Regions from separate parts of the Parafrankia discariae genome, predicted to be linked through region 4. Evidence: riboswitches for the same ligand, from Rfam matches in the RefSeq annotation. Region 4 holds a riboswitch; each other region holds the start of a gene.
What was found. Region 4 has a riboswitch for cyclic di-AMP ahead of B056_RS0126855 (C40 family peptidase). Riboswitches for the same ligand answer to the same signal wherever they lie in the genome.
Positions count from the first base shown of each region.

Region 1: another riboswitch for cyclic di-AMP. It lies ahead of B056_RS0103005 (C40 family peptidase); the one in region 4 lies ahead of B056_RS0126855 (C40 family peptidase).
Region 2: another riboswitch for cyclic di-AMP. It lies ahead of B056_RS0115985 (peptidoglycan-binding protein); the one in region 4 lies ahead of B056_RS0126855 (C40 family peptidase).
Region 3: another riboswitch for cyclic di-AMP. It lies ahead of B056_RS0133415 (transglycosylase family protein); the one in region 4 lies ahead of B056_RS0126855 (C40 family peptidase).

Region 1 covers NZ_KB891103.1:218,377-222,582, forward strand. The annotation lists gene B056_RS0103000 (hypothetical protein) at 6-395, shown strand; cyclic di-AMP (ydaO/yuaA leader) riboswitch at 1,343-1,519, shown strand; gene B056_RS0103005 (C40 family peptidase) at 1,680-2,636, shown strand; gene B056_RS0103010 (PHB depolymerase family esterase) at 3,590-4,206, opposite strand, start outside.
Region 2 covers NZ_KB891216.1:21,161-25,366, forward strand. The annotation lists gene B056_RS0115980 (serine hydroxymethyltransferase) at 1-669, shown strand, start outside; cyclic di-AMP (ydaO/yuaA leader) riboswitch at 1,097-1,264, shown strand; gene B056_RS0115985 (peptidoglycan-binding protein) at 1,545-2,312, shown strand; gene mce (methylmalonyl-CoA epimerase) at 2,458-2,883, shown strand; gene B056_RS0115995 (LppP/LprE family lipoprotein) at 3,011-3,583, opposite strand; gene B056_RS0116000 (DUF5134 domain-containing protein) at 3,733-4,206, opposite strand, start outside.
Region 3 covers NZ_KB891285.1:47,350-51,555, reverse strand. The annotation lists gene fbaA (class II fructose-bisphosphate aldolase) at 1-26, shown strand, start outside; cyclic di-AMP (ydaO/yuaA leader) riboswitch at 1,281-1,500, shown strand; gene B056_RS0133415 (transglycosylase family protein) at 1,506-2,189, shown strand; gene B056_RS0133410 (transglycosylase family protein) at 3,502-4,206, shown strand, end outside.
Region 4 covers NZ_KB891248.1:22,630-26,835, forward strand. The annotation lists gene B056_RS0126845 (heavy metal translocating P-type ATPase) at 1-298, shown strand, start outside; gene B056_RS0126850 (DUF305 domain-containing protein) at 1,214-1,825, shown strand; cyclic di-AMP (ydaO/yuaA leader) riboswitch at 2,334-2,531, shown strand; gene B056_RS0126855 (C40 family peptidase) at 2,663-3,634, shown strand; gene B056_RS0126860 (M56 family metallopeptidase) at 3,796-4,206, opposite strand, start outside.

The DNA of each region.
Region 1 (4,206 bases), on a different contig from region 4:
CGGGCATGACACACCCACGCCCGCGGCACCACGAGATCTCCGTCCTGCCCGACCGCGAGGACCTGATGGCCGAGCTGGCGAGCCGGCTCGAGGCCCTGGACGCCCTGCTGAGCCGGCTCGAGGACGCCGAGCGCCAGGCCGCGGACGCCGGTGAGCACCTCATCCGGACCCGGCAGTGGCAGGAGGACACGGTCCGGACCATCCAGGAGGAGCGGGCCCGGATGCGCCAGCGCCAGCAGGCCCTGGACGACCTGGCCGAACATGCCCGCGCGGCCGTCGAGGCCCTGCAGGGCAGCTACCGCTCGCTGCCGCCCGAGGTGAAGCAGCTCGAGATCGAGCTCCAGGTCCTCAACAGCTCCGGCTTCCTGAGCCGCCGCAACGGCCGGACCCGCTGAACCGAGCCCGCTGAACCCGGCCCGGTGAGCGGCTGGCCCGGTGAGCGGCTGGCCCGGTGAGCGGCTGGCCTGGTGAGCGGCTGGCCTGGTGAGCGGCTGGCCTGGTGAGCGGCTGGCCTGGTGAGCCCGGCCCGCGGAGCGGCCGGCTCGATGGAACCCGATCCGTGAAGCCCGGCCCGTGAGCGGCCGGCCGCCGTTCGTGGCGGGCCGCGGCGCGCTCGCCACCGGCGTCCAGCTCGCCGTTTGGTGGCGGCCTCGCCCTTCGGGGCGGAATCAGGCCGGATTGGCCTCTGAAAGGGCGAGCCCGGCGACAAAGGGCGAGGGCGGCTGGGCCCGTCCCACGCGAGGGCCCGCTGCGCGTCAAGGCCAGCCCACGCCAGCCCACGGCGGTCCACGCCAGCCCACGCCAGCCCGCGGCGGCCCGCGGCGGCGGCGCCTGCGGGCTGGCGCCCGACGCGGCTCCCGGGAGGCTCTCCCGGCCGGCGGCACCGCGCCGGTCCGTTTCAACGGTCCCAGGAGCTCCGTTCACGTCCCACGTGCGCGGTGACACGTGCACGGTGAAGGTGGCCGGGGGTCGGGCCTCCCGGTAGTCCGCGGCCGCCGGATCCCGCCGGGAAGAGACGGGCCGGGGACGGAGTGAACCGGGCGCGCGAGCGGCCCGGCGGGTGGTACCGGCTCGGTCCGCCGAGGCTGGGAACCCCCGCACAAGCCAGGAAGTTCTGGTCACCTAACGTGTTGGGACGTGATCCTCGTGTGGCCGCACAAAAACGTGACCGGAAGCTCAGCACCCCTCCTGACCTGGGCAGATGCGGCGCCGCAAGGGGCCCTTCTTTGCACACTCGACGTAGTTGAGGAGGACTAGTGTTTACCCGCACCATCCGTGTGGACTAGTCTCGCTTCCGACGTCACGACAACACCGGACCGAACGCCGAATCCTGCCCGCGGTCCTGGTGTCCCCTCCGAGTCGTCACCACGGGCAGGAGCGGGGGACCCACCTCCACCGGCTGGCGCCACGACACGGCGCTGGCCTAGGGGTGAAGTCCATCGCGTGAAGGTCGCGCTATGGACCGGGCAGCCCAGCCCGAACCCGACAGCTCACCTCGCAGGCGTACGGGAAGGAACGCAACGTTGTCTGCGCAAAGTGTGCAGCTTGATGCTGAGAGACGCCGGCAGGAAGGGCGCGGTCGCCACCGTGCGCCGTCCGCCCCCACGGCGTCCAGCCGAGCCAGAGCCAGGGCCCGCACCGTCGCGGCCATCACCACCGGAACCGTCGCGGTCTCCGGGGTGGCACTCGCCGGGTGCGCCCAGGATGTGAACTCGGACGTCGCGCTGGACGACGGCACGAACACCGCTCCGATGACGCTCGCGACCCAGATCGGGTCCCGGCTGGCGGTCGACGGAGCCATCCAGGCCGCCACCGCGACCGGCGGCGGGTCCGGAACCGTTCTCGACGCCACCACGGACATCTCCGCGCCGACTCTCTCGTCGAAGATCGACGTCGGCCTGCGCGTGACGAACCCCGAGGTCACGGTCAACGCGGACGAGCCCGTCAACATCGGCTTCTCGCTCTACAACGAGGAGACGCAGGCCCCGCTCGCGGACCAGCTCATCAAGGTCCAGGTCAAGCTGCCGACCGGGTGGGCCACCTTCCTGCACCTGACCACGGACGACCGCGGCTTCGCGTCGTACACCGCCAAGGTGCTGACCACCACGAACGTCACGGCGATCTTCGACGGGACTGACGCCCTCCAGTCGGCGCACTCGGAGAACGACGCCACGCTGCACGTCCGCCCGGCTCCGCCGCCGGTGCCCGCGCAGGCCTCACGCAGCGCGGACCGCACGGGCGTGAACGTCAGCACCCCGGTGGTCAGCGTCAACCTGCCGGCCAGCACCATCGGCGAGAAGGCCGTCTACCTGGCCTCGCTACAGGCCGGCAAGCCGTACGTCTACGGCGCCGAGGGCCCCAGCTCCTTCGACTGCTCCGGTCTGGTGCAGTACGTGTACCGGCAGCTCGGCAAGAGCGTGCCGCGCACCACCGACGCGCAGTACGCCGCCACCACGCGGATCTCCCAGTACAACAAGGCGCCCGGCGACCTGATCTTCTTCGGGGCTCCCGGCAACATCTACCACGTCGGCATCTACGCCGGCGACGGCAAGATGTGGGTCGCGCCGCACAGTGGTGACGTCGTCAAGCTTCAGACGATCTACACGACCTCGTACTCGGTCGGCCGCATCCCCTAAGCAGGGCGGCCCGGCAAGAAGACTGGCTGTTCTCGACGTCGGTCGTTCCACAAGCCCACGCACCGCTCGGACGGGGCTGCCAGGATACGGACGCCCCGTCCCCCGGAACGAGCCGCAGCGCGATCTCCCCCTCCGATCGCGCCCGGCTCCGCCGCCGGGTCGGGGTTGTCGGGATCAACCCCGACCCGGCGGGTCTTCCGGAGCTGACCAGGTCCCCTGTGCCGGACCATCGTCGTCGCGTCCACTCGGAACGAGCTGTCTCACGGAACGTCCGTGCCCCGCAACGACCGGGGTAGTACTTCCGTGGACAGACTCCAGCACCTTTCGTGACGGTTTCACTACGTGACGCCTTCATCGGGCCGGTTGACGGCCATGAGCAGTAGGCCGTTGCGGCATCATTCTACTTCGGCATAAGTAGCGTAGATGTAGCTTTAGCCGGTCAGACTGCCACTACCGGGCAGCAAAACCCCATTCAGACCAACCCGTCACCCAACGCAAACCCACACAAAAGTCAACCACACCCCACCGCTCCGCGATCCTTCCGGTGGGACGGACGTCAGATCCCCCCCCATCTGACGTCCGTCCGGCCGGAAGGCCCCGGACTCCGCTGGCCGTCTGTCCGATCCCCCCCCCCATCGGGCCGGCGGCCAGCGGACCCCCGTAAACCTTCCGGCCGCCCGCTGGTCCGTCGGGGCCGTTACCCCCCCTCCCGGCGACGTCGACGGACCGCTCGGGCCCCGGCCGCTCCACCCTCGCGGGTGCGGCGGCCGGGGCTCCGGGAAGACTCCAAGGGCGGCCCCTCGCCGCGGCGAACACACAGCACCGCGGCAGGCACAAGCCCCGAAATGGCCAGCGAGCCGTCCCCGACAGGACCAACGGCCGCCCGATCCATTAAATGACTAGTTCTTTGCTACTAGCGCGAACTGTCTAGTCAGTGCACCGAACCGAGCCGGTCAGACCTTCCGGCGAAGGTCGCGGGAGAAGTCCCACAGCGTGCTGGAGACCTTTTTGTTCCAGTTCGTCTCGGCGACCCGCCCGTGCGGGGCGACGGTGTCGCAGGTGGGGCCAGGCTCTGCTTCGAACTGTCCCACGACGCCCACCGCCGCGTAGACGGGGGGGCCGGGCGAGCAGGCCGCGAGCAGGGCGAGCCGGGCGCCCTCCCCGATACCCCAGACGTAAACCCGATTCAGGTCGATGTCGGTGCGCTCCTCGTCCATGTAACGGACGACGTCGCGCAGGTACTGCTGGTCCGCTCCGTTAGGGTCGTCGAGCCGCCAGGTACCGGCGACCGCCTCCGGGAAGGCGAGCGCGAAGTGACGGCGGTTCGCCAGCGACGACGCGCCACTGTCGTGTTCCAGTGAACTCGCATCCGTATTGTCATCGTGCAGGATGATTACCAGGGGCAACGGGTCGTTCGGTTTGGAGTCCGCCTGAACGAGCAGCTCCCGGTCGGCCGACGGATAGCCATCCGGGATTGTGACCCGTTCGACCTTGGGACGGCCATTGGCCGCGACGAGCCACCAGATGGCCACAAGTGCCACCCCGGCGATGATCACGTTTCTCTTGTTCT
Region 2 (4,206 bases), on a different contig from region 4:
CTCGTCGCGGACATCTCCCACATCGCCGGGCTGATCGCCGGTGGCGCCCACCCGTCGCCGGTCGGGCACGCTCCCGTCATCACGACCACCACGCACAAGACGCTGCGCGGCCCGCGCGGCGCCATGATCATGTCGGACGGCACGCACGCCGCGGCGCTGGACAAGGCTGTTTTCCCCGGCCTCCAGGGCGGCCCGCACAACCACACCACCGCCGCCGTCGCGGTCGCTCTTCGGGAGGCCGCGACACCGGATTTCCGGGAGTACGCGCACCGGGTCGTCGCGAATGCGAAGGCGCTCGCCGAGGCGCTTTCCGGGCGCGGCTTCGACCTCATCACCGGCGGCACCGACAACCATCTCATTCTCATTGACCTGACGAGCCGCGGAGTCGCCGGAAAGCCGGCCGCGAAGGCGCTCGACCGGGCCGGTATCGAGCTGAACTACAACACGGTTCCCTTCGACCCGCGCAAGCCGTTCGACCCGTCCGGGGTGCGCCTGGGAACCGCCGCGATCACGACCCGCGGGCTGCGCCCGGAGCAGATGCCCGCCCTCGCCGCCTGGATCGACGAGGCCGTCAAGGCCGCCGGTGACGCGGACGAGGCGACCATCGAGCGGATCTCGGGCGAGGTCAGGGACCTCATGTCGGCCTACCCGATGCCCGGCTGGGTCTGACCGACCGGCCGGTGGCACCGGTCGGCGGCACCGCCCACCGGCCCGCACCAGCACAGCAGACACACAGGCACATCCTCGGCCCGGGCGCCCACGCAGACGCCCGGGCCGAGGCGTGCCCGGACCCGCTCCTCCCACTCCCCCACCGCCCCCACCGCGCCACTCCCCGCCGTGCCACTCCCCGCCGTGCCGGTCGCCGTCCGCGCCGGGTGCGACGACGTCCGGACGGAGACCCGCTCCGCAGCGTCGCCGGTTACTGAACGGAGTGTCTCAATCTCGAATCTGTGTGCGCATCGTGACAAGGGTGCGCCGTCAGAACAGGAAAATTAGTACTTGCGACTACCCTTAGTAGTTCGTTACGGTGTCCTGGCTCGCAGCAAGCGACGGGCCGTACGCCGAGTTCTGCCCTAGGCCCGTCGTCCCCTCCTAGCGATCAACAGGGCAGAAGCGGGGGAACCACGTTCCTCCGGACGGCCACCCACGCACCGGCGGCCGTCCTCGGGGTGAAGTCGAACGCGCCGTGAACACGCTGGCGCGCCCGACCGGGCTTCCCGGCCCGAACCCGACAGCTAACCTCGCAGGCGTACGGGAAGGATCACCGTCGTGTACGCACGCATGTCTGGATCATCCAGGCGGGCCTTTCACCCGTCCCTCGGGCAGCCGCCGTGGCCGCACAGTGCCCGCATCCCGGGGTTGACGCAGGAAATCTAGACCCACCCAGGTCCGGAATACTTTTACGCCGACAGAACGCCGGCGCACTGAACCATGCTTCCCTCGCCGGGCGAATCGTTGCCGTAACTTTTTGATCCGTATACGGATCAATTCCCCATCCGGACATTCAGAAGCTCTGTTCTTCAAAGCAGAAACGAGATTCTTAGATGTCGCATGGAAAGCACCGCCTGTCCAGCCGTCCGAACACCTCCGCACGGCGGCGCGGGCGTGGGCGCGCCGCCGTGGTCACCGCGGCGAGCGTCATCGGCGCGTCAGCGGGCCTGATGTTCACCGCGGGACCGGCGAGCGCGGCCACCGTCTCCGACGTCACCATCGCGCAGGCGGCGCAGAACGCGGGCCTGCCCTCCTGCCGCGGGATTCCGCTGAGCACCTGGGTCGCGGTCGCGCTGGCCGAGTCGGGCGGCAACACGACGGCCCACGCGACGGTGGGTGAGGACTCCCGCGGCCTCTGGCAGATCAACATGCGCGCGCACGCGAGCTGGGTCGGCAGCCGCGACCTCTACGACCCGAACGTGAACGCCTGGGCCGCGCGGCAGGTGTGCGCCAGCCAGGGCATCGGCGCCTGGAGCGCCTACAAGAACGGCATGCACGTGAAGTACCTGTCCCGTGGCGCCGCGGCGGCCGCCGCGGTGAGCGGCGGCGCCGCCCGGACGATCTCGACCGTCGCGCCGGCCGCGGCGAGCGCGCCGGCACCGGCGACCGCCAGCTCGGGCTACATGCGGCTCGGGGTCGCCGGCGTCCGCTGGGACGTGGCGCTGGTGCAGAAGCGGCTCGCCGACATCGGCTACCCGATCACCATCGACGGCCGGTTCGGTCCGCAGACCAACCACATGGTCGTCGACTTCCAGAAGAAGAACGGTCTCGTCCCGGACGGCGTCGTGGGCCCGCTGACCCACGACAAGCTGTTCGGCTGATCCGCGCCGGGCGTGGCCGACACGCCCGACCGGACCGGCCCGGCGCTTCGGTGGACCGCCGGGCCGGTTCCGGGCAGGCTCGGAGGTTGGCCCACCAGGCAGGACGCGACCAGGGCCGACCGTCCACGACGCAGGAGCGATTTTTGTGCTGACCAGGATCGACCATGTCGGAATCGCCGTCGCCTCGCTGGAGGAGGCCATCCCCCGGTATGAGGCGGCGTTCGGCCTGAAGGTCGCGCATCAGGAGACGAACGAGGCGCAGGGCGTGCGCGAGGCGATGCTGCTGGTGCACGACGGCGACACGGGCGGTTCCTACGTCCAGCTACTGGAACCGGTGCGCCCGGACAGCCCGGTCGGCAAGTTCCTGACGAAGAAGGGCCCCGGCATCCACCACATCGCCTACGGGGTGGCGGACATCGACGCGGCGCTGGCGGCGCTCACCGTCACCGGGTTCGACCTGGTCAACAAGACCCCGGTGCACGGGACGTCCGGCAGCCGGATCGCGTTCATGCACCCGAAGGGCCTCGGCGGGGTGCTCACCGAGCTGGTCGAGGCGGCCGAGGGCCACTGATCCGCGGATCGGTGGCTCCGCCGGATCGGCGGGTGCGCCGATCCGGCGGGCGTGTGAACCCGCCGGATCGGCGGTGTGACCACCGCGGCCGGGTCCCGGGTTCAGCCCCGGGACCCGGCGTCGGTGGTCAGCGGCGGCTCTCGGCGGCGGACCACTGGCTGGTCGGGATCGGGTCGAGCGGCACGACCGCCGAGCCGTTCCACCGGAACCGTACGGTCGCCGCGCCCGCGCTCGGGCAGCACATCGGGTCCGCCGGACGGTACAGGTCGTACTGCAGCGCCACCACCTCGCTGGTCGACCACACCCACCGCACGCCCGCGCCGGCGACGGCGTCCGTCCCGACGAACCGGCCGCGGTGGAAGAGGAACGCCTGCTGCGGATGGCCGTCCACCGAGGTGGCGAGCCGGCCGACGATCACGCTGAGATTGTGGGTGGGCTCGTAACCGTCGGTGGTGATCGGTATGTAGCCACGGCCGCGGACCAGGCTCGCGGCCTCCGCCAGGCTCAGCGAACCGGCCGCGCCGGCCGAGCCCCCCGAACCGGCCGAGCCCCCCGAACCGGCCGAGCTCACCGCGGCCCCCGATGTGGCGGGTGGGGACGATGGCACCGTGGTCGGCGCGGCGGACGCGGACAGCGACGACGCCACCCCGCCCAACATGACCGCGGCGGCAAGCACGGAGATGAACACGACTCGACGCATGGCGACCGCCCCCTCTTTGGGCCTCGTGTCTGCCGGCCGGATATCTGCCGACCGGCCGACCGTAGGCGCACTTCGGGCCCGCCGCCTGCTCCGTGAGCGGAATGCGCGGTTTCGGAGCAGGTCACCCCGGGGGGTACGGGAGCGGGAGATCAGGTACGGGCGAGGAGCATCAGGATCATTCCCCCCGACATGACGAGTCGGGAGCCACGCGGGACGACCGGCTCCGGGAAGATCCCGATCAGTCGGGCCGCCAGCTCACGCACGGGCGGGCGGGCCGGCGGCGCGGCGAACCGGCGCGCCGGCAGGCCGGCCAGCGCCACCAGGGCCGCCCCGCCGAAGACGACGACGCACCAGACGCCGATCGCCCCGTCGGTGCGCAGCGGCCACCCGGCGACACTGGCCGCCCCGGACATGCACGCCATCGCGGCCGCCTCGACGACGAGAAGCGCACAGCAGGACCACATGCCCGGCGCGCTGCACCGGGGGTGGGCGACGAGCCCGACCAGCAGGGCCACCGTCAGCGCCAGGTACAGGGCGAGGAACGGCCAGGAGCCGACGAGCCGGCCGGGGCCGGTGAACATGACCGCCATCCCCGCCGCGACCAGCACGTGCCCGCCCTCGAT
Region 3 (4,206 bases), on a different contig from region 4:
CCGCCGGCCGGTCGATCGGGGTCTGACCCGCTCCGCCCGGTTCGAGGCCCGGCGGTCACCTGATCGGCTCTTCTCCCTCCCGGGGACATCTGTCCCCGGGAGTACTCCCATGTCGTGACTCCCCCGGCCGCCGCGCGCCCGAATGAGATTCCTCCAGGACAGGACGAGATCGCTCCGGGACAAGCAGTACCCGCCGGGCCACACACCGCCGGTCGGGCGGGCCGGCCGTCCCGGCGGGCCGAACCACCCGGGACGGCCGGCGCCCTTCGGACCTCCGACACCACCAGGAACGCGGAGCGACCAGAGGGACACGAGAAGCTATCTGCGACGCAGAGTGCCCAAACAAGCACCTGACGCCGACATGAGGACGGGGTGTGCTTCCTCCCCTCTTCATCCGAGGCGGAACCGCACCCGTCGAGGTGAGGCGTCGCCCGCCCGGCGAGGCCTCCTGAAGATCGTGCGGGCGGTCGGCGCCGTCTCGGCGGCCATATCCGTCCCGGACACCACGAAGCCCACGGTCCCCCCGAGCCTCTCACCGGTGACGGATCAGGTGGCACCTGCTGAGACCACACGTACGGACCCAGCGGCTCTCACCTCTGACACGGCACCCATGTGGGCTCCGACGTGTCTTAACGCGCCGCTCCGCGCACCGATCCGCCCAGGGGCGCGCGCCGGCCCGGATTCCCACCCGAAGAGGGCTACTTCGGGGCACGCGCAGAGGCACCAGACAGCCCACGCGATCGTCCGATCACGGGTGAGAGACACGCACGGACCCGGCTCAAACAAGATCAACCTCGGGGGCGAACGGGACGTACCGACCCGACCCCGCGGGACACCGCGACCCGACAACCGGTCACAGAAGCATCCCTACAAGTTAACTCATAGTTACGGTTAGGTTTCTCACACATCACGGCATCCGAGTCGGGATCGGCACGAGGATATGAATTTTCTAGCCGCTTGATGGCACCCTGGCCGGACGCGGGTAGCCTTCCCGCATATTCGGCTCGATTGCCGACAGCACACCCAACGGTAACGATCTTTCACCAGTGTGATTTGTCGGCACGAACCACCCTCCGCGACACGGTCACCAAGTTAATGAGCGCGCGTGCGCGCGCGCTACCAGCACCGTGATCAAACCTCAAGCAGCCAACGGACGGTGTGCTCTTTTTCACCTGAGGCATTCAGTGCTTGTCGTTCGGCCCGACGGCGTGGTTATGGTCTTCGCCGTGCCCGGAGACAGGCCGGGCACCCGACGGGTGGCACGCCGAATCCCTGCCCCCATCCGTTGGAAACAGAAACCCGATGGCAGGAGCGGGGGAACCAATACCCGGTCGCCGATTCTGGGGACCTTGGGGTGAAGCCGCTAACGCCGACGACACGAGGAGGAAAATTGTCCTCCGTTGCCGAAGGCACAGGATTTCCGGAGTTCCTGACTTGGCGGCCGGGCTTTTCCCTGCCCGAACCCGACAGCTCACCTCGCAGGCGTGGGGAAGGAAAACTCACGCATGTCCGACGCACGTACCAGTGGCCGACAACGCCGCAGCAGTACCCGCAGCCGGGCCCGCACTCTCGTCTCCGTCCCCGTCATCGCCGCGGCGGTCGGCGGTACACTCGCCCTGAGCCAACCGGCCAACGCCGCCACGACCTGGGAAGGTCTGCGGCAATGCGAGTCCGGCGGGAACTACACGACGAACACCGGTAACGGCTACTATGGCGCTTACCAGTTCTCGTCAGGCACCTGGCGCAGCCTCGGCTACTCGGGGCTGCCACACACGGCTCCGCCCGCCGTGCAGGACGCAGCGGCACTGCAACTCGCACTCCGTTCCGGGTTCGGCCAGTGGCCGGTCTGCGGGAGCGGAATGGGCTCCGACCAGCTCCTACCCGGGGCGTCGTCATCAGGCGCCGGCATCCAGGCGTCCAGGGCGGCCGAGCGCACCTCGCTGGTCGCCCAGCCCGTCGCCGCGGGCATCCCGGGCCTTACCCGGGCGTACACCGCGTCCATGGTCAATCAGGTCAGCGCCGAGGTCCGCGCCTGGCAGACCAAGATGAACTCCCTCGGCTACCCCCTCACGGCCGACGGCAGCTACGGACCACTGTCCGCGGCCGCGGCGCGTGACTTCCAGGCCGCACGCGGCCTCCTGGTGGACGGCGTCCTGGGTCCACAGACCTGGGCAGCCACCTTCGGCTGACCGACGCCGACCGGCGCACTCGGTCACCAGCCGGGCCGGCTGACGGCTACCGCCGCACGCGGCGACCGCTCCCCCCGCTGGCTGAACCGAACCACCGCACCCTCCTGACGGCGCCGCCCCGCGCCGCCGTCCGGTCACGGTGGCCTCCACGCCCCGGTCGAGCCCCCTTCGCAGGGCGTCCTTCCCCCGGATGAGGCATCCCACCCGCGCCCGTCGCGGTGAGCCATCCCCTCCATGGACTCAGGCCCTCGAACCGACGCCCGCGAATCATCCGTTCTCCACCTTCGCCCGGCCGGTGTCCGCGGCGATCCCACTCGCGGCTGACCACGTGCTGTCGCATCCGCGAGACCCCCACCAGCACGAGGTCGACATCCCGCCGCGACGGGTCCCCTCCGCGGAGGTTTCCGTCACCCGGTTCGTCGGCAGCGAAGAGCCGCCGTGCCAGGACCGCAGGACCCGCCCGCCCGGCGCGGACCCCGCCGGGCGGGCGGGGCGGTGCGTGGATCGCCCCAACGATCCGCGCGGCACGCGACCCACCGCCGACCCGGCCACGTCGAGCCCGCCGCACGATCTCCTCCGGCCCCGGCCGGAGGAGGAGCCGTCCACGCCGGTGATCCCGGCGGGCGGGCGTGTCCCCGCACAGAGCGGGACACGCCCGCCACGGACGGCCAGCCCGACCCGTCGCCCGCGCAGGACCTCCCTCCGCCGCGCCCCGTGCCCCCGGGCCACAACCCCTCAGCCGCCACTCGGCCATCAATCTCTAACTGGTTACCTTAAATACACAGAATGTAATTCTCTATAGAAAAACTACAAAAAAACTACTAACGTACTTTTGCGGAGCCGGCGGGACCCGACGGCACGCGGCCCGACCCACCCCGGCGGACGGCCGTCCCCGGCCTGGCGGTAGCGTTGTCCGACTCAGTGCTTCTCGTCACGATCGGCTACGTCACTCGGCAAACAGCCCATTCGGGTAGCTCCGATGTGGTCCTTTCGCATCCCCCACCGGCCGCCCGAATTTGCGCCGTCTAGCTAGATCTCGCTACAGTTCCGCCCACTCGCCTCCCCGGGCGAGGTCATGCGGACGGACGCCGAGTCCTGCCCCCGTCCTCATGGCCGGAACGAGCACGGACAACATCGGGCAGGAGCGGGGGACCCACCATCCGGACGCCCCCGGCGTCCTAGGGGTTAAGCCGGCGAGACATCCGGCCGGGAGCACCGATCCGCGAGGACGGGCTCCGGGCCAGCGGCGCCGGCCGGGCAACTTCCAGCCCGAACCCGACAGCTCACCCCGTAGGCGACGGGAAGGATTCTGATGCGATCGCATGATCGTGTTCCCGCCCGTTCCAATGGCCGTGGCGGAAGGCACCGAGCGACCCAGGGACCGTCCACCGCGACTCGGGTCCTGCGCACCACCGGCGCCGTCACGGCGCTGGTCGGCACCGGGCTCGCGGTGACCGCGGCTCCCGCGGGAGCGGCGACCGCCGACGACTTCGCGAAGCTCCGCAAGTGCGAGTCGGGCGGCAACTACGCCATCAACACCGGCAACGGCTTCTACGGTGCCTACCAGTTCGACCAGCGCACCTGGACGGGCCTGGGCTACCCCGGCCGACCCGACCAGGCTCCGCCCGCGATGCAGGACGAGGCCGCGTACAAGCTGTACGACAGCCGCGGCTGGTCACCCTGGCCCGGCTGCACCGGCAAGCTCGGCCTCACCCGGAACGGCCCCGCGCCGGAGTCGTCCGGTGCCGGCGGCGACGTGATCGCCCAGGCCCTGACACCGGCCGAGCCGCCCATGACCCTCGAGCGCGCCCGTTCGGAGGTCGCCGGCCGGTTCGGCGGCGAGGCACTGAACGTCGGTATGAGCGACGACGTGCGCGCGGACGCCTTCGTCTGGCAGGCGGAGATGCGCGACCGCAGGTTCGTCCTGACCGTCGACGGCAAGTTCGGCCCGGAATCGCAGGGGATCGCCGCGCTCTACTCGTACCTCACCCGGGTGAGCGACGGTCAGCCGGGCGTG
Region 4 (4,206 bases):
CATCGAGACCGCGGACGTCGTGCTCATGCGCTCCGACCCGCTCGACGTGCCCGCCGCGCTGCTCATCGGCCGGGCCACCGTCCGCAAGATGCGCCAGAACCTGGCCTGGGCCGTCGGCTACAACACGGTCGCGTTGCCGATCGCCGCCGGCGTCTTCGAGCCCCTCGTCGGGCTCACGCTACGACCCGAGATCGCCGCGCTGACCATGTCCGGGTCCAGCTTCCTGGTCGCAGTGAACGCCCTGCTACTCAAACGGCAGAAGCTGCCGCACACGTTGACAGAGCCGGCCTCGGTTTAGCGCCGCGGCGACGTGACCGCCGACGTCGACACCGCACACCAGGATGTCGACCTGCTCGAACCGGTTCACGAACTCATGGTCCGGCCCGGCACAGGCGGCGACGTTGCCCGGGGTAGGCGAACCGCTTCGGGTGATCGGGGTCGGCGCGGGACGGACTCCGCTCCCCGGTACTGGCTCGGCCGTCGAACTCCGAGTCGAACCAACACTACGGTGCATAGTAGTTGTCTATCGGAGTACCGCCGCACACACGGCCTGTCGTGGCCCTCAGTCGGAACGCCTTCGATACTTACGAGCGGGAAAAGGGGCTGCTGTCCACTCCCCGGGCGGCGCCTCGCATGCCCTCGCGGAGGAACTGCCACGGCGGAAGAAACTAGCTTGCGTAGTAGGATCCGGGCGAGGAAGCGGGAGAGGGTGACGTGACGCGCTGCGAGGCACCGGCACGACACGGGGCGCTCTGGGCCCGGCTCACGCTCGTGTCGGCCGTCTTGCTCGGACTGCTGGTGATGCACGCCGGCCTGGCCGCGCAGGTGCATGCGTCCACCTCGCCACTCTGCGTCGAGGACTCCAGTCATGATGTTCACCAGGGCTGGTCCCACCCGCACCAGCCCGCGGGTGAGGACCACGGCCACCAGGGCATGCTCTGTTCGGCGGTGTTCCGTGACGACCCCGAACCGGTTCCTCACAGCGGCGAACAGTACGACCTGGCAGCCTTACCCACCTCCTCTCATGTTTCCTCCCTCGCCGGGACGTGTGGTGACCCACCGCGGACGCCGCCGCCTCGGCCCGTGACCGATTTGTCTGTCTACTGTGTGTGGCGGCTGTGAGCGGAACGGCGTCGGACCTCAAGCACACCTGTCGGCGTGCTTGACGGCTCCGGTCTCAGTTCCGTTGGCAATCCGACATCGAGGACGACTCGTGCGAAGAAGACACCATTTTGGGCTCGCGGCCGTAGCGCTGGCCCTGACAGCCACGCTTGCGGCGTGCGGGGGCGACGGCACCCCGACAACACCTTCGTCCACGCCCACAGGAAGCGGCAGCGCTGCCAGTGCCAGCGACCACAACGCCGCGGACGTGATGTTCGCCCAGATGATGATCCCGCACCACCAGCAGGCCGTGGAGATGGCGGAGCTGGCACCCGGGCGAGCCGCCAACCCGGCGGTGCTCACGCTAGCCCAGCAGATCGGGGCCGCGCAGGCACCGGAGATCGAGACGATGACCGGCTGGCTTGAGGCCTGGGGCGAACCCACCGCCATGCCCGGCACCGGCGGCCACGGCGGCGGCCACGGCACCGGCGACATGGGAATGATGTCGGCGGACGACATGGCCGCCCTCCAGGGGGCGTCCGGGCCGGACTTCGACCGCAAATTCCTGGAGATGATGATCCAGCATCACGGGGGCGCGATCGAGATGGCGCGCACCGAACAGCGAGACGGGCAGTTCCCCGACGCCGTGGCCCTGGCCGGGACGATCGAGTCCACGCAGACCACAGAGATCGAGACCATGAAGGGCCTGCTCGGTACCGGATAGCCGAACAGGGCCCTGGGGTGCCGGCACGTCGCCGGCACCCCAGGGCAACGTGGATCCCAGATACGGCACTCGGCACGACAAGGGCGAACATCGGGCCACAGCGAAGGACCTGCCGACGAGACAGCCGATCCGGTGCGTGGCATGGGGCCGACGGCCACCAGCTTCGACGATCAGTGTCTCTCGGTGATGGAGAAGTCGGTATCGAGACGCTCCCTCATCCCGAAAACTATGTCTCGTAGTAGAAGGCGAGCTTCGGGAAGGGTCGGCGATGTCCGAATGCAGTGCACTGAGCCGCTGCCGCGCGCCCGCACCGTGCGGGCCGGGGAAGGCTCTTGGTCGTTATCGGAGGTGGTCCGGGTGATCGGTGGCGCCTCAAGAGGGCGCACTTCGCCGTCGGCCAATAGGGATCTTGCTGGAGTGATGGGGGCGTCCCTCGAAGATCTTCCGAGATCATCCGATGGCTAGCTACTATGTCACGTAGTAGGTAGTGTGTGTATCTGTCACAGCATCGGACCGTACGCCGAATCCTGCCCCCGGTCCGGTGACCCCCTCCGACGAGCATCTGGGGCAGGAGCGGGGGAACCACGTTCCTCCGGGCGTCGCCTCCTTCGACGCCCTTGGGGTGAAGCCGAACGCGTACAGGGCGTTCGGCCGGGCTCCCAGCCCGAACCCGACAGCTCACCTCGCAGGCGTAGGGGAAGGATCACCATGGTGCCTGCGCGGAGTGCGCAGCTTGATGGAGAAAGACGTCACCCGGAAGGACGTGGCCGCCATCGGGCGCCGTCCGTCCCCACAGCGCCGAGCCGGGCCAGAGCCCGAGCTCGCGCCGTCGCAGCGGTGACCACCGGCACTGTCGTGGTCTCCGGCATGGCTCTCGCCGGATGTGCCCCGGAGCCCAGTCCGGACAGGGCGTTGGACGACGGCACGAACACCACGTCACTGACACTCGCGACCCAGATCGGGTCCCGGACGGCAGTCGACGGCGCCATCCAGGGCACAGCGGGAGAGGGCGCGTCGGGCACCGTCATCGATGCCACGACGGACATCTCCGCACCGACTCTGTCGCCCAAGATCGACGTGGGCCTGCGTGTGACGAACCCCGACGTGACCGTCAACGCGGACGAACCTGTCAACATCGGCTTCTCGCTGTTCAACGAGGAGACCCGTGCCCCGCTGGCCGACCAGCTCATCAAGGTGCAGGTCAAGCTCCCCACCGGCTGGGCGACCTTTCTGCACCTGACCACCGACGAACGTGGCTTCGCTTCCTACACGGCGCGTGTCCTCACCACCACGAACGTCACGGTGATCTTCGATGGTACGGATGCCCTCCAGTCCGCCCGCTCCGAGAACGAGGCGACCCTGCACGTACGCCCGTCCCCGCCGCCGGTACCTGCGCAGGCCTCCCGCAGCGCTGTGAACGTCGAGACCCCGGCGGTCAACGTCAACATCCCGGCCAACACGCTGGGGGAGAAGGCTGTCTACCTGGCGTCGCTGCAGGCTGGCAAGCCCTACGTCTACGGTGATGAAGGGCCATACAGCTTCGACTGCTCCGGCCTGGTGCAGTACATCTACAAGCAGCTCGGCAAGACCCTTCCCCGGACCACCGACCAGCAGTACGCGGCGACAGCCAGGGTCGCGCAGGGCTCCGAACAGCCAGGCGATCTTATCTTCTTCGGCCAGCCCGGCGCGATCTACCACATGGGGATCTACGCCGACGGTGGGAAGATGTGGGTCGCGCCGAGGACCGGTGACGTGGTGAAGCTCCAGACCATCTGGGCGGACTCCTACCTGGTCGGTCGGGTGACCTGAGCCGGATCCACCGGCCAGTGAGGCCCCGGGCGGTGCTCGTGGCCGCCCGTGCCATGGTTGCCCGTGTCACGGGTCGCAGGTGACCGGGGCGGTGGCTTCGGCGTCGAGGTGTCGGTGGTCGTTGTAGCGGGGGTCGGTGACCGGCGGGCGCAGCGAGACGATCAGACGCAGTGATATCCCAGATCGCTGAGAGCGGGAACTGTCGTCACAACGAGTGGCAGGAGTAGCAGCACGGCGACGATGAGACCCCGGCCGACGACAGCGGGGCGGGACAGGGGCGGATCCGCGGTCAGCAGGCGCAGGACCCGTTGCCGTACGGCGGTGTTCGCCATGCCCAGCACGGGAGCCGGGGGGGCGGCTAGCCTCAGCACGGCTTCGGCGACGACTTGGGGCGCACTGCGCCGGGCCGCGCTGTCGTCCGCGGTGAGTTCGACGAGTCGGCGTAGCTCCTCGTGTCCTGTCCCGAAGAGCGGCACGAGCGGGAACGCCCTGGCCAGGACCGCTGTCGCGGTGAGGATGAGGTGGTGCCTGCCGGCGAGATGGGCGCGCTCGTGGGCGATGACGGCGTCAAG